4 regions of the Streptococcus canis genome follow, and region 3 is predicted to be linked to each of the others. Evidence: predicted binding sites of a transcription regulator. Region 3 holds the regulator's gene; each other region holds the start of a gene.
The links. Region 3 encodes Rex, which represses fermentation and respiration genes when NADH is low (regulators of the CRP and FNR family bind a similar motif). Its sites were predicted from a motif close to TTGTGAANTANTTCACAA; they were not measured.
Positions count from the first base shown of each region.

Region 1 (5,427 bases), 790 kb from region 3:
CAAGCCTTGTTTGAGGTAAGGTCAGATAAGTCGGGGACCAGTTTCTTGTTAAGAATTCCCCTTGATCAATTAAAGGAGAAGATGTCATGAAAGTTGTGATTATTGATGATGAACCCTTGGCTAGAATGGAATTAGCTTATCTGATTGAAGCAACTCATTTGGTTGATGCCATTTATCAGGGAGAGTCCATCGAGGATGCGTTTCAACTCATCTTGACTCATCAGCCAGATGTATTGTTTTTGGATATTCATTTGACAGACGAGAGTGGTTTGGATTTGGCCAAGCGCTTGAGTCAGGTCCCCAATGCTCCCTTGATTATTTTTGCAACAGCCTACGATAATCATGCGGTAGAAGCTTTTGAGGTCAACGCCCTCGATTATGTGTTGAAACCTTTTGAGCAAGCCCGTATTCAAAGAGCCATCGAAAAGGCAAAGCTAGCCCTTGATGTCCAGCGCGTTAGTAAATCAAGCGAAGCAGAAGTTTCCCACTCTAATCGCTTAACGCTAGAAGTCGATGAGCGTATTTACCTCTTGCCTTTTGATGATATTTTGTATTGTGAAGTCCAGGGCAAGGAAACGACTGTTTATACCAAAACAACCCACTATACGAGTCATACCAGTCTAGCGGCAATTGAGAAGGTTTTAACAACAGAATCGTTTTTGAAAGTGCATCGTAGCTACCTCATTAATACGCAAGCGATAAAAGAAATTCAACCTTGGTTTAATCAAACCTATCAACTAACCATGTTAAATGGTGGCAAGGTACCTGTTAGCAGATCTTATCTGAAAACCTTCCGTCAGCAACTGGGACTTTGATACTGTATTTGGCGACCATATGACTGCATTTGGTACCAGATAGAAAGCGTTTTATTCCCAAAAGAGCCGATTGGGCTCTTTTTTCGTTATACTAAACCTATCAAAAGCAAGTGATTAACAGATCAAGAAGGAGATGACTCAGATGACAAAAAACTATTCTATGATTTACCAAAGTGTTGTAATTGGAACCATTGTTCTCATTTCAAAGGTGTTAGAAACCCTCTCCCCAATTAAATTACCAGCTTCTGTTATTGGACTGGTTCTGTTATTTGTAGCTTTGTCAACCAAAATTATTGCCTTAAATCAGGTGGAAAAAGTAGCTGATTTATTAGTTGGCAATATTGGACTCTTCTTTGTTCCTGCTGGGATTTCTGTTATTAATTCCCTAGGCATTTTAAAAGAACATTTTATCTTAAACATGCTTTTAATTTTTATCTCAACCTTGTTATTATTAGTTGGAACTGGTTGGATGACCCAATTACTAATGGGCGCTGACCTTAAAAAACCAGCCTTGAGCAAACCAGATCTTTTGACCAAAGGGACCTTTCAAGATGAACGTCACCTTGTCGCTAGTAACATTTTAGCCAAATAGCTGGAAAGGAATAAGTCATGGCAACATTTGTTAATATTTTAAGGGTTTCGCCTATATTTGGTGTTCTCTTATCTGTGGGAACATTCTTTATAGGACAGATTTTATTTAAGAAATCAAAGGGCTTCTTTCTCTTTGCACCCCTTTTTGTTGCTATGGTCCTTGGAATTGCGACCTTGAGTGCGACAGGTATTAGTTTTTCGGAATACAACAAGGGAGGACAGATTATTAGTTTCTTTTTGGAACCTGCAACCATCTGCTTTGCCATTCCTCTCTATCGTAAACGAGACATTTTAAAACGCTACTGGCTTCAGATTATTGGAGGAATTACCTTGGGTAGTATTGTGGCGGTATATGGTATTTATCTGGTATCTAGTTTGTTTCATCTAGGGAAGGTGGTTGTTGCTTCGATGCTGCCTCAGGCTGCCACAACAGCCATTGCCATGCCAACAGCAGTTGCTATGGGTGGTTCAGCAGAATTAACCTCATTGGCTTGTATCTTGAATGGTGTCATTATCTACGCTCTTGCGAAACCTTTGATCCAATTATTTAAGATTAAGGATCCCATTGCTCGGGGTTTAGCGCTAGGAACCGCAGGGCATGCGCTTGGTGTTTCAGCAGCCAAAGATTTTGGCCAAGTAGAAGAATCCATGGGTTCCATTGCTCTAGTGGTGGTCGGTATTATTGTCACCGTAGTTGTTCCGATTATGGGAAGTATTCTTCTTTAAAAAAATAGTTACCTCCTATTCCTTCTAAAGCATGCTCTCGTCTTTAGGAGGATTTTTTTGTTAATGACCAGTTTATCATCAAATAAAAAGAAAAAGTCTTATTTTTAGCATAAAGCTTTCTTTTTGGAAGATTTTCTTGTAGAATATTTAATATGAAAACTATTCGATTATCAAAGTATTTAGGAATCTTATTCCTGTTAGTAACCCTTGCTAGCGTTGGTGCTAGTTTTTATTTCTTCCATGTAGCTCAAGTGCGTGAGGAAAAATCCTTTATTAATAATAAAAAACGCAGTGCAGATAATCCCCTCTATTCGGCCGAAAAGGCCTTCGATGCCTTACCACGTGAAAAACGTTACATGACCAATCGTGGTTTTAAGCAAGTAGCATGGTATTTACCAGCAGCTCAGAAAACCCAAAAAACAGCTGTCGTTATTCATGGCTTTGCTAACAATAAGGCAAACATGAAACCTTATGCTATGCTCTTTCACGATCTGGGCTATAATGTCCTGATGCCAGACAATGAGGCTCATGGAGAAAGCCAAGGAAACTTGATTGGCTATGGCTGGAATGACCGCCTTAATGTCATGGCTTGGACAGACCAATTGATCAAGGAAAAACCAGACAGTCAAATCACACTTTTTGGTCTTTCCATGGGAGCTGCGACAGTGATGATGGCAAGTGGTGAAAAGCTACCTGCACAAGTCACTTCCCTCATTGAAGATTGCGGTTACACCAGTGTTTGGGACGAATTGAAGTTTCAGGCTAAGGTCATGTATAACTTGCCTGCCTTTCCATTGCTCTACGAAGTTTCTGCCTTGTCTAAGATTCGAGCAGGATTTAGTTACGCAGAAGCGAGTTCAGTGAAACAACTGGCTAAAAACAAACGTCCAGCCTTATTTATCCATGGAGATAAGGATGATTTTGTTCCTACAAAAATGGTTTATGACAATTACAAAGCCACTAAAGGGCCTAAGGAACTCTTGATTGTTAAAGGGGCGAAACACGCCAAATCCTTTGAAACAAACCCAGAACAATACCAGAAAAAAATTGCTGCATTTTTACAAAAAATTGATCAATAAGTATTGACAGCCATACTCATAGTTGCTATAATAATCTATGTTACTGATGAGTAGCGGGGATGGCGGAATTGGCAGACGCGCAGGACTAAGGATCCTGTGACCGCTTTAGGTCGTGTGGGTTCAAGTCCCACTCTCCGCATAATGTAAGGGGTGAATCATTGATTCATCTCTTTTCATTTGGTCAAGAGCAGGTTTAGGAGGAAGAGATTTGTAGAGCCAAACTTTTAATAATCTGTTTTGGGAAAACGCTTTAAACTTGTGAAGGACTAGAAATTTATGGAAAATTGTGCTAGAATGAACAATGTAAACGGGGAGTTATCCCGAAAAATAAGAGGAGGCCTTACAAATGGCAATCGTTTCAGCAGAAAAATTTGTCCAAGCAGCTCGTGAAAACGGATATGCTGTTGGTGGATTCAACACAAACAACTTAGAGTGGACTCAAGCAATCTTGCGTGCAGCAGAAGCTAAACAAGCTCCAGTTCTTATCCAAACATCAATGGGTGCAGCAAAATATATGGGTGGTTACAAAGTATGTCAATCACTTATCGCTAACCTTGTTGAATCAATGGGTATCACTGTTCCTGTTGCTATTCACCTTGACCATGGTCACTACGAAGATGCGCTTGAGTGTATCGAAGTGGGTTATACTTCAATCATGTTTGACGGGTCACACCTTCCAGTTGAAGAAAACCTTGCTAAAACTGCAGAAGTTGTTAAAATTGCACATGCTAAAGGTGTTTCAGTTGAGGCCGAAGTTGGTACAATCGGTGGTGAAGAAGACGGTATCATTGGTAAAGGTGAGCTTGCTCCAATCGAAGATGCTAAAGCAATGGTTGAAACTGGAATTGACTTCTTGGCTGCTGGTATCGGTAATATCCACGGTCCATACCCAGAAAACTGGGAAGGTCTTGCTCTTGACCACTTAGAAAAATTAACAGCAGCTGTACCAGGATTCCCAATCGTATTGCACGGTGGTTCTGGTATTCCTGATGATCAAATCAAAGAAGCAATTCGTCTTGGTGTTGCTAAAGTTAACGTTAATACTGAAAGCCAGATCGCTTTCTCTAACGCAACTCGTGAATTTGCACGTAACTACGAAGCTAACGAAGCAGAATACGATGGTAAAAAATTATTTGACCCACGTAAATTCTTGGCTCCAGGTATGAAAGCTGTTCAAGGCGCTGTTGAAGAACGTATTGACGTTTTCGGATCTGCAAACAAAGCTTAATTCGTAAAATTAATAAGATGACTCACGTGTAAGTGTGAGTTATTTTGGCTCTATAATTTCTGTAGTGGGTAACTCTACTTTGGAGATTATAGGCCTTTTTTCATCCAGACAAAAAGTCCCTTATGACTTATCAAGAAAAGTTACGAAATCACCCATTAGAAAGTCTCATATGGAACAACTCTATCATACTACACAATTGATTGGAGCAAAAGATAACAAATATGACATTAGATAAAGATTTTAAAGGTGAGACGCACATTGAAGTCTGATTATGAGTCTAAATGTTATCCGACTTGTGGGGAAAAACAGCTAACCTATGACTTCCAGAATCCGTCGAAAATTCCATTTCATGAAATCAATGGCTTTCCTAGTCTAATGCCAAATTTCAAGTGTAAGTTAGCCAGTCTGTAAAAACTCTTTAGGAGATTTGTAATCAAGTAGTTTCTTTGAGTAGTTATTAATCCCATTTTCAATAAATGCGACTTGTTGTTGAGTCGCATTTTTACTTCCCTTTGGTAACCAACGCCGAATGAGTCTGTTATGATTTTCATTTGTTCCTCTCTCTCAAGAGGAATAGGGGTGGGCATAGTAAATGTTTTCAGGGTCAAAAACTTCTGCAAACAACTGAACTCAGTACCATTATCAGCTGTGATTGAGTTAATCTGATAGACTTTCAGAATAGACTTCAAGGCTTGATTCACTGAAGAAGCCGACTTATCAGGAATAAGTCGAATGATTTGGTAGCGGCTTTTTCTGTCAGTTAGTGTCAATAAGCACTCGTTTTTTGCCCGAGTTTGAATAACCGTATCAATTTCAAAATCACCGCTATGCTCACGATTGTTAATGCTTTCAGGTCGTTCCTCAATAGACTTTCCAGCCGGCTTAAAATTGGGACTGGCTTGCTTTTTCTTAGCTTTCTCTTTTCGAGGATAAAGCCTGTCAGCCTTGGTCAAGCCTAGTTGTCCATGATGAATCCAGTAATATATCG
Region 1 covers NZ_LR134293.1:225,140-230,566, reverse strand. Annotated here, with positions in the region: gene EL097_RS01170 (sensor histidine kinase) at 1-90, shown strand, start outside; gene EL097_RS01165 (LytR/AlgR family response regulator transcription factor) at 87-815, shown strand; gene lrgA (antiholin-like murein hydrolase modulator LrgA) at 958-1,407, shown strand; gene lrgB (antiholin-like protein LrgB) at 1,425-2,132, shown strand; gene EL097_RS01150 (alpha/beta hydrolase) at 2,285-3,211, shown strand; tRNA gene EL097_RS01145 (tRNA-Leu) at 3,265-3,350, shown strand; gene EL097_RS01140 (class II fructose-bisphosphate aldolase) at 3,558-4,439, shown strand; partial or broken gene EL097_RS10785 (ISL3 family transposase) at 4,609-4,835, shown strand; partial or broken gene EL097_RS01135 (IS30 family transposase) at 4,836-5,427, opposite strand, start outside.
Region 1: EL097_RS01140 (class II fructose-bisphosphate aldolase) is a predicted target of Rex. The motif match lies at 3,496-3,513, and genes of this name have one in related genera.

Region 2 (5,427 bases), 280 kb from region 3:
CATTTATAAAGTCAACTTATTTTATAACTTAACCTATCTTAATATTGATTTTCTGCAACCTAGGACGTTCCCTCTTCCGTTCGCACTTTTTCGATTGCTTATTCCTACTTTCCGATAAACCTAAAGCCTTGCGCAGCATGGTTAATAACAGACCATACATAGGTAAGGGGAGACTTTATGAATAAGGTAAATTAGATTTTCTTGCTTTTATACCCTAAAGCGTCTCAATCTAATCTCATCGCTTACTGATAAAAGTGACTAAATAAAAAGAGCTTGCTAATAATGCTAGTGTCACACCATTAACAAGCTCAATTTAATCAACTAACAGTTAGGCGAATCAATAAGTCCCTATAAAGCAAAGGACAAGTGATTTTGAACAATCTGATTGACCTCTCATAGAGGTAAAATTCAGCCTTATCGTCAAAAGATCACATCCATTTATTCCTATCCTGAATTCAACATAAGGTATTACAAATCAATGATTGTTCCAATTCCTTTTTCAAGAGCCTTTTTAACAATCAGTTGAGCTGTAACAACATCTAAGACAGCAGATCCTACCGTTTTAAAGAGTGTTATACCTTGTTTGCTTTGCCGACCAGTAATACTTCCGAGCACTAGCTGTCCAAGTTCACCTGTAATATCTGTTTCTTGAATAGCCTTTGTGTTCAGAGCATTCATGACATCGCCTGCCTCATTAACCACACCGTCAACAGTATCAAAAACAATGGTTTCCGCCTTGGCAAAGATTTCTGCAGGAAGTTCAATCATTTCTGAAGTATATGCTCCCACACCATTAACATGAGTACCTGGTTTAATATCTTGTGCGTCGAATGTCGGTCTTTTTGACGTTGTCACTGACGTGATAATATCAGCACCTGAAACCGCTTCTTTTGGAGACGACACTGCTATAAATTTAGTGTTGAATAGTTTACCAAATTCGTCATCAAGTTCTTTAGCGAAAGCTTGAGCACGCTCTAAATTAATGTCATAAACACGCAATTCTTCAATAGATCGGACGGTTAACATCGCTAATGATTGTTGAATGGCTTGGCCTCCTGTACCAATAATTGCAGCAATTTTAGCATCTTTTCGCGCTAACAAATCAGTAGCTGCCCCCTGTACTGCTCCAGTTCTTAGTTGAGTTAAAAAAGTTCCATCCATGATTGCTGATACCACACCAGTCTCAGCATCTACCACAACCATCGAAGCAGGTACCGATGGCAAACCTCTATCAATATTGTCTGGATAAACTGAAACAACCTTAACCCCAACAGCATTAATATCACCTTCAACAGCTGCAGGCATATAAAGACTTTGGCCATTAAACTGATTAACTGGTAAATTCACACGTAAGGGAACTTTTGCTTGCCCAGCAGAATATGCTTTGACTGAGACCTTACTTGCCTTAATAGCGTCTGACATTGAAAAACAGGCTTTAATATCTTCTTTTGTTAATACTAACATGGTCATGCTCCTTTAACTTAAACTTTTTTTAACATACCATACGAACTATAAATAAGAATAGCTGCTACTACCCACTTCAAGGCATCAATATTTAATGACGTTACAAAGTGAACGGCGGCTAAAACACCTAACACCCCAAAGGTAGAGGTGAAAAGAGTAATTTTTCGACTGTATTCTCCAGATTTAACAAATTGTACGCTACCAACTGGAACAGAGAAGGTTGCGGCTCCCATCATAATTGGGAAGGAAACTGCTGGACTCATTCCAAGAAGATAAACAGTTACCATCGTTAAAGCGTATGAACCAATACCGATATTATTTAATGCTCCAAAAATAAACAAGAGAATACCAGCAACGACTAATTTCAAACCTGTTAATTCTGTTGCATTACCACCTTTTGGTAACATTCCTAATAAACCACCAACAATGATTATTGCAGCAATAATCATCCCAACTCCGATGTAATATTTAATTTTTTCTGCTGGCAATTTAATGGCAAATTTTGCACCAAAATAAGATCCGATCACTTGACAGATAATGCAGACCGCTAAGGTTAAGACGCCTACTTTGATACTCTGAATATAAGCCAAGGCCATCACAGCGACCGGTATGGTACACTGAGCATTCAAGGTTCCTGGCAGTTTTTTAACACTAGTCCAGTTTAATTTTGGGTATAAACTTGTACTGATGGCAAAGTCCGAAATACCAATAGTTGATAAGAAAAAGATAATGGCACTTGAAAAAGGCATAACTGCTGTTGGTGCAGCTTCAGCCATTGTTTCTTTCTTGTGCGATAATAAATCCTTGACTAGGATATAGGCAAAGTAGGCATTCACTGCAATAACAAGAATCAATAAGATATTTTTAATGGACATGATAGTAGTACTCCTTCATTTTCAATAATTAGATTTCTCGTATTTGACCTAAATCAGGGCCATAAGTTTTTTCAAGCATCTCTCGATGATCTTCAATAATTTTCAAGGTATAAGCATCATGCTTAATGTATTCTTTAGCCAGTGATAGCATGGCTGGATGATGGGTCCAAATAATATTGATGTTATCCTCCAGGGTTCCAAAAAGAACCGAATCATCATCTGCAATAATATTAATCCAACGACCACCCATATCATGTCTTTTAGCTTGTTCAAAACCATGCTTATAGTAATGTTTCAGGGGTAAATCGTAATGGTGATTATCGCTGAATAAAATTAAAATAAAAACGTTTAACCTCTCCTCAGCCTTTTGCAACAGTTGAACTATCTCTTCTGTCAAATCAGGCTCCCAAATTTGGATAAGTAAACTTTCATTAGCGTGATTAATTAAAAAATGAACTTTTTCAATGACACTTTGCAAATGATCTACTTTCCAGAGTTCATAACTCTTTTGCTTTTCTGTAATACGGCTTAAATAATGTTCTATCTGTTGAAATTGTTTCTCCGTTTTATTGTCAATGCGTAGTAACATTTCTTCCACTGACAGAGCAGTGTAGAGCTTTATATCAGCGTGGTTGTCAAAAATAATTCCCTCTTTCACTAATTTTTCCAAAATATTATAGACTTTTGATCTGGGAACACCCGATTTCTTACTAATTTCATATCCGGTCGAGGGTCCAAATTCTAAAAGCGAAACATAAACCTTGGTTTCCATCTCAGTAAATCCAAAATACTTCATCGCTTGCAACAATGACTCCATAGAATCTCCTTATTAGATTTAGTAGCTACCTTGGTAACTATTATAATACATTATGAAAACGATTGCAATAAAAAGTTAAAAAGATCACAAATTTTCAGAGTAAGTGAGATTCTTTTTTTATCAAAGATGCTCTATCCCCTAAACCTTTATCTGACAAGTAACTACTCTTTGACATACAAAAAGAGGCTGTTCACAAGAACAGCCTCTAAGCAAAATAATGATCCCAATCTCCATAACCTTTCTAAGGAACTATGTTTTATTCATATAGGTCTTTTTCATATCTTCCCTCACAGGACAAGAACAGTTGCAATCCCCACGAGATCCCTTTTGTTATTGTAACGGGTAAGACTTAGAATGATTAAAACTCCTATAAAGGTTGCAAGAATAAGCGTTGACATTAACTTTTTCCTCCTGACGAATACGTTCAAGATGAGATCTGGTAATCACTTGACTAGGGTCTAGGGTTGACCTTTCCACAATAACATAAACCAGTGCTAATACACACCCTCCAGCCAAAACAATCCATCGGGTAACTGGCTGTCCCAACAATACTAAACTTCGGGCCAATTTCCCACCCGTTGGTCGGTTGGTTCTCGTCAATAAATTAAACAGGCTGGATTTTCCACTATTGGGATTGCCAATCAAGGCTATTTTTGTCATAGTGTATCCTCATCTTCTAGCTTTCGTCCAGAGATTAGTTGGGCTTCAGACTGGCACAAGCTTAATCCATAACCCCTCAGACTAATTTCTAAGGGATCGCCTAGGGGTGCCCGCTTACGCAACTGAAAACGAGTTCCTCTGATTAACCCCATATCCATTAAACGACGCTTGGTTTCTTTACTAGCATAAATGCCATCAATAATAGCCACATCTAAAACAGCTAGTTCAGACAAGGGCAGGCTTTGCTCCTTACCTATCACCTCACTAACCATAATAGTTTCTAGAATACTATCATCAAAAGCTAGACGACTGGTTTTGACCATCACAATCGCACTCTGTTTGGTTTGTGACATCACTTTCACCTGACTTCCTTTAGTAATGCCAAGGTGAGCCAGATGCTTCTGGTGGCCCTGAGGCAAATCAATGCCCTCAACCTGATAAGCTATTCCAACTTTTGCATGAGATAATTTGATCATACGTACTCCTTTTAACGACAGTGTTAATTATAACACATTCACTTGTCTCTAACATATCTCGCTTTAAGTTTTTTGCCTTTTTAATCTCATATAAGAATAACTCTAAAAAGAAATGGCAATCTGACACAGAAACTTTCTTGCTAACAGTCGTTCAGTCTTGTTGCAATCAAAAAACCTGAGCAAATGGATGCTCAAGCTAGATCAAGCCGCTTATAAAACCTTGCTCAAAAAATCTTTGGTCCGGTCTTCTTTGGTTTGGTCAAAGAGTTGGCTAGGGTTGCCTTCTTCTACAATAACCCCACCATCCATGAAGATGACTCGGTCAGCCACTTCCTTGGCAAAGCCCATTTCATGAGTCACAATAACCATGGTCATCCCAGATTTAGCCAAATCCTGCATAACTGCTAAGACCTCGCCCACCATTTCAGGATCAAGGGCTGAAGTTGGTTCATCAAAGAGTAAAACATCTGGATCCATAGCTAGTCCACGCGCAATGGCAATCCGCTGCTGCTGCCCACCAGAAAGGCTAGCAGGATAAGCCTTGGCTTTTTCTGATAATCCAACTTTGTCCAACAAGTTCAAGGCTGTTTTGTCAGCCTCTGCTTTAGCCATTCCCTTGGTTTTGATTGGCGATAAGGTGATATTTTCTAAAACAGTCATATTGGAAAAGAGGTTAAACTGCTGGAAAACCATTCCCATTTTTTCGCGCATGCTAAAAATATCATTCTTCTTATCGGTAATATCAACCCCTTCAAAACTAATCTGTCCCTTGGTCGGTACTTCCAAAAGATTCATGGTTCGAAGCAAGGTTGATTTCCCAGAACCAGAAGGTCCGATAATCACCACAACCTCTCCTGGCATGATGTCTAAATCAATTCCTTTAAGCACTTCATTGTGATCATAATACTTGTGCAAGTCTTTAATTGAAATAATAGCCTCAGTCATTAATGATTACCTCCTTGCGCCATGCGACGTTCTAATACTGACAATAACTGTGACATCACTGTTGTGACCATTAAGTAGTAAAAAGCAGCCACCAGTAAGGGGGAAATGGGAGAATAAGTAGCCGTTACCACCGATTGGGCACCATTCCAAAGTTCCATCACCCCAATGGTTTGTAAAAGAGCACTATCCT
Region 2 covers NZ_LR134293.1:1,234,081-1,239,507, reverse strand. Annotated here, with positions in the region: gene EL097_RS06365 (ornithine cyclodeaminase) at 469-1,464, opposite strand; gene EL097_RS06360 (sulfite exporter TauE/SafE family protein) at 1,482-2,339, opposite strand; gene EL097_RS06355 (TrmB family transcriptional regulator) at 2,368-3,156, opposite strand; partial or broken gene EL097_RS11220 (FeoB small GTPase domain-containing protein) at 3,711-3,816, opposite strand; gene EL097_RS06340 (FeoA family protein) at 3,813-4,292, opposite strand; gene EL097_RS06335 (amino acid ABC transporter ATP-binding protein) at 4,503-5,237, opposite strand; gene EL097_RS06330 (amino acid ABC transporter permease) at 5,237-5,427, opposite strand, start outside.
Region 2: EL097_RS06355 (TrmB family transcriptional regulator) is a predicted target of Rex. The motif match lies at 3,229-3,246, and genes of this name have one in related genera.

Region 3 (5,427 bases):
ACTTTTTATCTGCTTCTGCTCACAAGTTTCATGGCCCTAAGGGCGTTGGTTTCTTGTATAGTAAGGGGCTACAAATGGATGCTTTGCTCCACGGTGGAGACCAAGAAGAAAAACGTCGAGCTAGCACAGAAAACATGATAAGCATTGTCGGCATGACACAGGCCCTAAATGATGCTATGACTGAGCAAACTCAACTAACCCACCATATCACCACTTTACGGGAACACTTAATAAGTCAATTAGATGGACTGACTTATTACATCAATCAAAGTCCCAACCATTTACCACATGTGCTTAATATTGGCTTTCCAGGCTATCAAAACGGGGTTTTGTTGACCCAACTTGACTTAGCTGGGTTCGCAGTCTCAACAGGTTCTGCCTGTACAGCTGGAACCGTTGAACCAAGTCATGTCCTCGCAGCTTATTTTGGTAAGGATTCCCATCGCTTAGCAGAATCCATCCGCATTAGCTTGTCAGATCAAAACACCCTTGAAGAGATTACGCAGTTAGCTCAAACTTTAAGAAAAATTCTAGGAGATACAGATGGCATTTGAAAAAGAAATTAGCTTAAAAGACTGTAAATACCGTTACCAAATCAGTCCAAACGTTAAAAAATATACTTTAAGAGATACCACCTTTACCCAAACGACAGTTGGTCATTATCAATTAACACGCTTGTTAGAAAAGGTTCCTAATTCAGGAGAAGGTTTTCCTTTAAAAATTACCATAAACAAAGAGCTTAATGGTTTTAAATTAGCCATTACTGACCAGTCTGGACTAAGATTGGTTAATATTTTCAAAACAGAGGATAATAAAATTCTTCAAGATAAGTTTTATTTCCTCATGGATAGCCTAGTGGAACGAGACATTTTCACGAAGACAGAAAACTAAGCCAATCAATTGTATTTCTTGATTCCCTGTACTATAATGATGGTATCAAGAAAGGGAGGTAAAGAAACAATGATTGATATTACCTACTTAACCAATAGCAAACAAGAAAAACAAGTTTCCTATGCCAGTTATGACGACTACAAACAAGCCCAGTTTGCTTGTCAAATTGCTATTGCAGATTATTTTCCTGTAACCAAGGTTGTTGTAAATGGTAACCAACTTGATTACACCGGTTCTTTTGGAGATCTCTACTTTTTCCTTGAAAATCATGGACTTCATTAAACCAGCAGAGCTAAGAATCGTCTTCTTGGCTTTTTTCGTTAGCAAATACGCAGATTGCCCTTTTCACTACTACTAAGATACTCTGTCTTCAAATTATTAATCAAAAAGTTGCATTTTTCACAATCCTTCTGTTACAATAGAAAGAGATAAATGTAAAGATAATTCTATAAGGAGTTAAAACAGTGGTTATTGATAAATCTATTCCAAAAGCGACCGCAAAACGCTTATCACTCTATTACCGTATTTTTAAACGTTTCTACGCTGACCAAGTTGAAAAAGCTAGCTCTAAACAAATTGCAGATGCGATGGGAATTGATTCTGCAACTGTACGTCGCGACTTCTCTTATTTTGGAGAATTGGGACGACGCGGCTTTGGTTATGATGTTACCAAGTTAATGAATTTTTTTGCTGACTTGCTTAATGATCATTCCACTACCAATGTTATTTTAGTCGGTTGTGGTAATATTGGTCGTGCCTTATTGCATTACCGCTTCCATGATCGTAATAAAATGCAAATCACTATGGGATTCGACACTAACGACAATGCTCTTGTTGGCACTAAAACAACCGATGGTATTCCTATCTACGGTATTTCAACTATCAAAGAACGTCTTGCCAATACTGATATTGAAACAGCCATCTTAACCGTTCCAAGTATCTATGCTCAAGAAGTTTCTGAGCAACTGATTGAAGCTGGCATTAAGGGAATTTTGAGTTTCGCTCCTGTCCATCTGCAAGTTCCAAAAGGTGTGATTGTTCAATCTGTCGATTTGACCAGCGAATTGCAAACCTTGCTCTATTTTATGAATCAAAATCACCCTAACTAAGGAGATATGATGCCCAAACCAATTATAGGGATAACTGCTAATCAACGATTAAACATTGCCTTGGATAACCTGCCTTGGTCGTATGCTCCTACTGGTTTTGTTCAAGCCGTCACTGATTCGGGTGGACTACCTCTTATTTTACCAATTGGTGATGAATCCTCCGCTAAAACTTATGTTTCCATGGTTGATAAGATTATCTTGATTGGGGGACAAAATGTAGATCCTAAATATTATCAAGAAGAAAAAGCGGCCTTTGATGACGACTTTTCTCCCGAACGTGATCTTTTTGAACTAGCCATCATTAAAGAAGCTATAGCACAGAAAAAACCAATTTTAGGAATCTGCCGTGGGACCCAATTAATGAACGTTGCCTTAGGTGGTTCCTTAAATCAGAACATTGACTCACATTGGCAGGATGCACCTTCTGATTTTCTGTCCCACGAAATGGTGGTGGAAAAAGATTCCATCTTATATCCTATTTATGGAGGAAAAACCTTAATCAATTCCTTTCATCACCAAAGCTTGAAAAAAGTAGCAGATGATTTAAACGTTATTGCTAGAGACCCGCGCGATGGGACTATCGAAGCTGTCGTGTCAACTAATCCTGCTATTCCTTTTCTTGGTGTCCAATGGCACCCTGAATTACTTCAGGGGTTTCGGCAAGAAGATTTACGACTTTTTGATTTATTTGTCAATGATTTCTAGATTACATTAAAAGAGATCTGACCTTTCTCGAAAACTATAATACGCTTGATAACTAACGATGATGTGATCTAGGCAAACAATGCCCAAGTCTTCACATGATCGTTTTATTTTTTTGGTAAACCCATAATCGTTCGGGCTAGGTTCGATACTTCCGGACGGATGGTTGTGAACAACTATCAGACTGGTCGCCATATTTTTACACGCATAATATAAAATTTCTCTAGGCTCTGCGATTGACCGCCTGACAGTCCCAATAAAAATCGTCTTTTCCTCAATCACCCGATTTTGACTATCTAAATATAAAACAACCAAGTGCTCCTGCTTTTTATCCCCTAAGGCGACCATCATTTTTTCGGCAACTTGAACACTTGACAGAACCCTATCTGTCAAGGTTTGATCTGTCGCCTGAATCCGCGCTGCTAATTCAAGCATGGCCTTAATCTCAATAGCCTTAACCTTTCCAATGCCTGCTAAACTTTGTAATTCTTGCAAAGACATTTTCTTGAAGTCTGCTAAGCTGTCTAAATGCGTTAAAAGATGAGAAGATAGCTCTAAAACATGCTTGTCTTTATTGCCTGTTCTCAATAAAATAGCCAATAATTCTTGATTGCTGAGGGCTTCAGCTCCCATTCGCATCAGTCTTTCTCTAGGCATTAGCTTAATATCGTCACATTTGATGGAATACATCTTATTACCTCCATCTATTTATTCGATAAAAAAACAAGTTTCCTGTTAAGAAACCTGTTTTTTTTGAATGGCTTGTTTTTTCTGAATATGATCCTTAACCACCTGATAAAGAGTAGCTGCCAATGGAACAGCGACAATCATCCCAACGATACCTCGCAAAGAGGCACCTATCGTAATTGCCATCAATACCCACATAGCTGGTAGGCCAATTGATCCTCCTACTACTCTTGGGTAAATAAAGTTCCCTTCAATCTGTTGTAAAATGATTAAAAAGACAATAAAAACGATGGCTTGGGACATAGATTGCGTCATGATTAAAATAAAGCCAATAGCTGCACCAATCGAAGCCCCTACAACTGGAATCAATGCGGTAAAGGCCACTAAGACTCCAATCGTTCCCGCAAAGGGTAACTGCAAGACGAACATGCCAATAGCTGTTAAGGTGCCTAAAATCATAGCTTCTAGGGTCTGGCTAACGAAGAAACCATGAAAGCGATGATGTAATAATTCCACTACATAGTGAATATGCTGAGCGTATTTCCCTGTATAGGTATCAACCAAGGTATTACCTTGACGACAGAGGTCTTCTTTGTTGGCCAGAACATACAAAGAAAAAACAAAACTGATAAAGAGATTAATAATGGCAGAGGCAATAATGGTTACAGACGTTAAAATATTGGTCAAAACTCCAATAAATTGTTTTAACAGTTGCTGACTATAACCGGTAATAGTTTCCGTTAGCTTGGCATCACCACCGATATATTTAATGGCACGCGCCAATAATTTATTATGCTCCAGATTATTAATCACTTCTTTAATGGTTGTCGTGTCAAATTTTGTCAGGGTACTGATACTAGCAATTAAATCTGGAATCACAATTGAAATAATCCAAGTGATTAAAATAAAAAAGGTCAAATAAGCTAACAGCATACACAGACCCCTCTTGGCTTTCAAAACAAGGGGAGATTCCCTAAAAGCGTACATATAGGCTTTTTCGTATGCACTCATGACGATATTAACAATATAGGCTCCAGCAGCTCCGTAAAGAAAGGGGAGACTTGTTTTATAAACAGTTATTACAATTGCAGTTCCGTTTTCCCAATTAGCCAAAATAGCATAACAAAGGACAAAAGCAAAGCCTATATAGAGGACTTGTTTTTTTTCAAATTTCATGGTAACTCCTTCTTTTTCTATTATACACTAAAACTAAGGAGAGCGATATAACAATGTCTGAGGAGAGAAATAAACTGATTAGTCACACAAAACATTTAAGCAGCCAAGTAAAAAACCATTCTAAAATAGCTTTTCCTCATTTTATCTGGTCTCTTCATAACGTTTCAATAACGCTCAGCGATTCTGTCATCTGGCCTTGTTCCATACTTATGGTTTTACCTATAAATAATCCTTAATCACTTGCGCTATTTTGTCATAAGCTTGGAAATTAAGGTGTAAGCCATCTAGGGTATTCTCATCTGATAAGCCCCCTTCCGAATCTTTGAGGCAAGCATTAACGTCAATGAACTCAATGGCAGGAATCATAGACAATTCTTGATTAATGGTATTAATGACCGCATTGGTTCTAACTTTGACGGTAGCCTGATAATCTGGATTCTGAGAAACCGGTAGCAAAGACAAAAGATAAATCTGACTATAAATGGAATGGCTACGAATGTGATTGATGAGTTCAACGATCGTTTTGACAATATGATTCTCGTCATAGCCTAGCCCAATGTCATTACAGCCAATCAATAAAAAAACTTTTTCCGGCTCTAAATCAGTGATTTGGTCCTCGCAATGAGTTAATAACCATTGACTATCAATCCCTGCAATGCCTCGATTGACTAAGGGTAACTCGACACCAAAAGCTTTTTTCAAAGGAAAAAATTCAACGAGGGAATCTCCTGCAAAAACAATGCCTCCTCTCTTAGTGACCTTATTTTGGTCACGGTAATCTGCCAATTTTTTTTCCTGATAACAACGCAACTCTTCTGAAACAATCTCTAGCATGTCAAACTCCTTATCTTTGTTTCTAGTA
Region 3 covers NZ_LR134293.1:1,518,637-1,524,063, reverse strand. Annotated here, with positions in the region: gene EL097_RS07750 (cysteine desulfurase family protein) at 1-554, shown strand, start outside; gene EL097_RS07745 (DUF1831 domain-containing protein) at 544-891, shown strand; gene EL097_RS07740 (DUF4649 family protein) at 961-1,173, shown strand; gene EL097_RS07735 (redox-sensing transcriptional repressor Rex) at 1,356-2,000, shown strand; gene EL097_RS07730 (gamma-glutamyl-gamma-aminobutyrate hydrolase family protein) at 2,010-2,705, shown strand; gene radC (RadC family protein) at 2,712-3,392, opposite strand; gene EL097_RS07720 (AI-2E family transporter) at 3,438-4,565, opposite strand; gene EL097_RS07715 (SGNH/GDSL hydrolase family protein) at 4,785-5,399, opposite strand.

Region 4 (5,427 bases), 1.0 Mb from region 3:
TTTTGTTTTCTTGCCAAGTTCTGGGAATTTGAAAGCACGTTTACGAATATCCATGAATTTTTGGACAAGGTCATGGAAATCAACTTCTGGTTGCTCGTAGAATAACCACATTACTTTGGCAGCATCCATTGGAGATCCACCACCAAGAGCAATAATAGTATCTGGTTTGAAGGTGCGCATTAATTCCGTACCCTTCATAACTGTTGTAATATCTGGATCTGGTTCAACATCTGCAAAGATTTGATAAACCACTTTATTACGACGAAGATCCAATTGTTCAATGATACGATCCAAGAAACCAAGTTCAACCATGGCGTGGTCAGTAACAATCATCACGCGTTCAACGTCACGGCATTTTTGAAGGTATTGAATTGAATCACGTTCGAAGTATGTTTTTGAAGGAACTTTAAACCATTGCATATTATTTCTACGTCTTCCTACTTTTTTGATGTTCAAGAGATTAACAGCACTAACGTTATCACCAACTGAGTTGCGGCCATAAGAACCACATCCTAAGGTCAATGATGGCAAGAAAGCATTGTAAACATCACCGATACCACCAAATGTAGAAGGTGAATTCCAAATCACACGGATGGCACGAATTCTAGTACCAAATTCTTTTGCTAAGTCTGCATCTGCCGTATGAATAGCAGCTGAGTGACCAAGACCATTAAATTCAACCATCTGACGCGCTTTTTCAACACCGTCTTCACGTGACTCAGATTTCAAAACAGCAATGACTGGAGATAATTTTTCACGTGTTAATGGTTCATTTTCTGAAACTTCTTTACATTCCGCAGCAAGAATATTGGTTCCTTCTGGAACAGTAAATCCAGCTTGTTCTGCAATCCAAGCGGCTGGTTTCCCAACGATGTTTGGATTCAATTTAGCGCCAGCACAATTTTTACTGTTTGCTTTAGCACCAAAACAGAATTCTTCAAGAAGGGCTTTTTCTTTTTTATTAACAAAATAAGTGTGGTAAGATTTGAACTCTGCTACAAAGTCATCGTAAATCTCTTTGTCAATGATAACGGCTTGTTCAGAGGCACATACCATTCCATTATCAAACGATTTAGACATAACAATGTCGTGAGCTGCTTGGCGGATATTAGCAGATTTTTCCACATAGGCGGGAACATTACCAGCACCTACTCCAAGAGCAGGTTTCCCACATGAATAAGCTGCCTTAACCATAGCATTGCCACCAGTAGCAAGAATAGTTGCAATGCCATCATGGTTCATCAAAGCATTTGTTGCTTCAAGAGATGGTGTTTCAACCCACTGCACACAGTTTTCAGGTGCTCCAGCTGCAATAGCTGCGTCTCTCACAATACGAGCAGCATGTGCAGATGACTCTTGAGCAGATGGGTGAAAAGCAAAGATAATTGGGTTACGTGTTTTTAACGAGATTAAAGATTTAAAAATAGCTGTTGATGTTGGGTTTGTTGTTGGCGTAATCCCACAGATAACACCGACTGGCTCAGCAATTAATGTCAAACCGGTCACATCGTCTTCTTCAATAATACCTACTGTTTTTTGATGACGCATGTTGTTAACAACGTGCTCACAAGCAAATAAATTTTTAGTGGCCTTATCTTCAAACACGCCCCGACCTGTTTCTTCATAAGCATGTTTAGCAAGCTCACCGTGAGCATCCAAAGCAGCAACAGAGGCTTTCGCTACAATATAGTCAACTTGTTCTTGATCAAGCTTACGCATCTCTTCAAGAGCAGCTAAACCTTTTTGAACAAGAGCATCAATTGTTGCAGCAACAGGGGTTGTTTCAACAGTATTATGTTTTTCAGTCATTTGAGACTCCTTTACCTTGTTAAAAGTTTCACATTTTGTTTACAAATTTATTATAACACTTTTTGAAAATTTGTAAATCATTTCACAATATTTTTGTGAAGTTTTTTTCAAATTATTTCTGAAACCCTTTGATAGCAAGCTTTGGGGACAACTCTTTTTTCAGAAATATGATCAAGATTCGTAAAATTATTTCTGAAAACGCTTTCTCTTTGTTCCTTTTTTCTATAGAAAAAGCCAGAACAAGGCTGTTCTGACTTTTGTTGATGTTGATAACGACAGCTTTATTTGGCAGCCTTTTTAGCGGCTCGTTCAATAGCTGTTTGAATCGTAGAGACATATAGTTCTGCCCCTTGACTATCTTCACTGTAATGCACACCGTCACTGCCATACCAAATATCGGGATGTTCAACAGCAACTTTGTACCAGTCTGCAATAGTAACATACTTGTATTTCTTTGGCAATTTAAGAGCATAGTCTCTGGCTTCTGCCACCTGAGCAGCATTCTTGCTATTGTAAGGAGACACTAGAACCAAACGGTGTCCTTTTGGCAACGCCTCAATAAAGGATTGAACATCTTGGGCATAGTTATCTAGCGAATTGACCCCCACTGCTAAAACAACCGTATTCGATAGGGATTTGGAATTAATTTGATTGGTAAATAGTTCAAAGGCTTCCGAAAAATTACGACTAACTGCAGCATCGAGCTGAGCCTGAGGCATGAGTTTAGAAAATGCTGCACTTGACCGTAGGGCAACAGAATCCCCAATAATCCCTACATTACTCAAGGCATTGGCATCCCCAGCAGCTAAAGTATGCGTGCGATCAATATTACTTTGTGCCTGCTGCAAAGAGCTGACCAACAATTGTTGTTCAAACTTGCCAACTTTAGGAGCAGCCACACAAGTACCAAGGGCTAATAAGGATAAGGCGACTGCAATTCCCGAAATCCATTTATAATAGGGAGAAAAATCAATTTCTAAACCAAGTAAATTCGGTTTTTTCCCTTGAATCAAAGGCTCTACAATGTAGTAAGACACGGTGGCAAATAAGACTGAGAAGAAGGTCGTTAGAATCACCGCCAAGACATTCGACATTAATTGAGTAAAGATAATGTAGAAGGGCCAATGGAAAAGATAAATGCCATAGCTAATGTCAGCCAAGTAGGTCACAACTTTCGGTTCTTGCCAATCTGGCGTTTGCTCATGAAGAACACGCGCAGCGTAAATCATGACGGAGGCAAACAAGCTAGCCAAAACAAAGCCAAATAAATAAGTGACGGTGTGGTTAAAATTCAATGTAATGGTCAATAAAAATAAAAGCGCAAAAACACCAACCATCACAGCAATCACACGCTCACGTGGCCATAATCGAACATTTTTTTGAAAACGAACTGTGGTTTCCTTGATTCCAGTCATGGTCGCAAACATGGCACCTAAAAAGAAAGGAAAGCTGTGAGAGAGACTTGAAAAATAAATCAAAGACACATTCGACGTCACAAAAGCTCTAATAAACATGCTTAGGAAACTAACCGCAAAAATGCCAGAAGACATTAAAAAGAGAAGGCCTCTAAGCTTCTTGTGACTATCCTTACGCTTAGCTAACAACCAAACAAGCAATCCCCAGAGCAAATAAAAATGTACTTCAATCGCCAAACTCCAAGTGTGAACAAAGAGATGAGGGATAAACTGACTTTCATAACTACTTCCGGTCAGAATTTCGTAAATATTAGTTGTAAAGCCTAAAACAGCAGCAATCTGACTACCTAAATTGGCGATAAAATCACTCTTAACCAAAAAGGTAAAAGGAATCGTCAAGAGAACCATCAGAACAAGCGGAGGAACAATCCGGTAAAAACGTCTTCTCAGAAAACCAATAATATCAATGGTTTCCTTTTTGGTGTATTCATCAATCAAGAGAGCTGTTATCAAGTAGCCTGAAAAGGTGAAGAAAATATCAACCCCAATAAAGCCTCCTGGAAATGTATTTTTAAAAAAGTGATAGAGTAAAACCAGTAAAAGCCCCGTTACCCTAACAAACGAAAACCATTTTATTCTCATTTTTGAAATATCCCCTGTTTGAAGGTTCCTTTATAAACCTTCGCATTCTTTGCTTTTAACACACCTTTACCATCTGCCTGTCCCTTGTGGAACTGGCCTTTGTAAGACCAACCTGTCTTAGCTGTAAAAGTGCCCTCTCCTTCAAAAACACCATTCTTGAAATCACCAACATAAATATCCCCATTGGGATAGACTAGTTTGCCTTTGCCATTCATCTTATGATTGACGACGTCACCGGTATAACGCATCTGACCTCGCTCATAAGTCAGGCTTGTTTGACGTGACAGCCTTACTCCAAAAACAGAAAGAGCACAAACCAAGATAGCAATGACTGAAGCAATCTCCAGTTTGGCCCGTGTGATATTCCATTTTTTGATTAGATGTTGTATATTTATCATTCTTATTACTCGTTTTCTAATGTGATTGATGATCTGCTGTTAGCTGCCGCAACCAGTCTTGACAACCTTCTATAACCAGTTGATAGGTTTCCTCAAAATCACCTGTGTACCAAGGATCAGGCACACCGCCATCTCTAAACAGATGAATTTTAGAATCCCATTGATGATGTGACATTTTTTGAAGGTCTTGGACATTTTGATTATCCATACCAATAATATAGTCAAAGGTCTCAAAATCAGCCAAACTGATTTGTTGAGAACGCTTAGTCACATCATAGTCAATCTGATAAGTTGCCAAAATGGATTGCGTGCCAGAATGAATCGGATTGCCATGTTCCCAGCTAGAGGTTGCACGGCTCTCCACTAAAATAGCATCTGATGATGCCAAAGTTGTCATTACAAATTCAGCCATAGGACTTCGACAAATATTCCCAAGACAGACAAAACATACTTTTTTCATGAAAAACTCCTTTGGACTATTATATCAAATTTCTAACTAATATCGGAGAATTCAATTTAATAATTTTCTGTCAGTTCACAAAAAATAATTATCTGAACCCTAAAAATAAGTTCAGATAATTATTTTTGACGTCATAATATTTAATGGCTTTGGTAAGGGTAGCCAAGATGATGATAGGCTTTTTCAGTTACTACACGACCAGTGCGCGTACGCATTAGAAACCCTTTTTGAATTAAATAGGGTTCATACATGTCTTCAACCGTATCACGTTCTTCTGCAATATTAACTGATAAAGTGCCTAAACCAACCGGACCACCCTGATACATTTCAATCATGGTTCGTAAAATCTTTTGGTCCACATAATCAAGCCCTTCTCGGTCAACATCCAACATGGTTAAAGCCTTATCCGTGATTTGCGTTGTAATCACTCCATCTCCAACAATTTGAGCATAGTCACGCACTCGTTTTAATAATCGATTGGCAATACGTGGGGTTCCTCGACTGCGACAAGCTAGCTCTTGGGCCGCCTCGTGGATAATTTCCATTTCAAAAATATCCGCTGTCCGTTCCACAATTTCAGTCAAATCAGCTTCCTGATAATACTCCATGTGTCCAGTAATACCAAAACGAGCTCGCAAAGGATTTGATAACATCCCAGCTCGCGTTGTCGCACCAATCAACGTAAAGGGCGGTAAATCCAAAT
Region 4 covers NZ_LR134293.1:515,028-520,454, forward strand. Annotated here, with positions in the region: gene adhE (bifunctional acetaldehyde-CoA/alcohol dehydrogenase) at 1-1,809, opposite strand, end outside; gene EL097_RS02675 (acyltransferase family protein) at 2,091-3,866, opposite strand; gene EL097_RS02680 (MORN repeat-containing protein) at 3,863-4,264, opposite strand; gene EL097_RS02685 (low molecular weight protein-tyrosine-phosphatase) at 4,281-4,724, opposite strand; gene ruvB (Holliday junction branch migration DNA helicase RuvB) at 4,865-5,427, opposite strand, start outside.
Region 4: adhE (bifunctional acetaldehyde-CoA/alcohol dehydrogenase) is a predicted target of Rex. The motif match lies at 1,880-1,897, and genes of this name have one in related genera.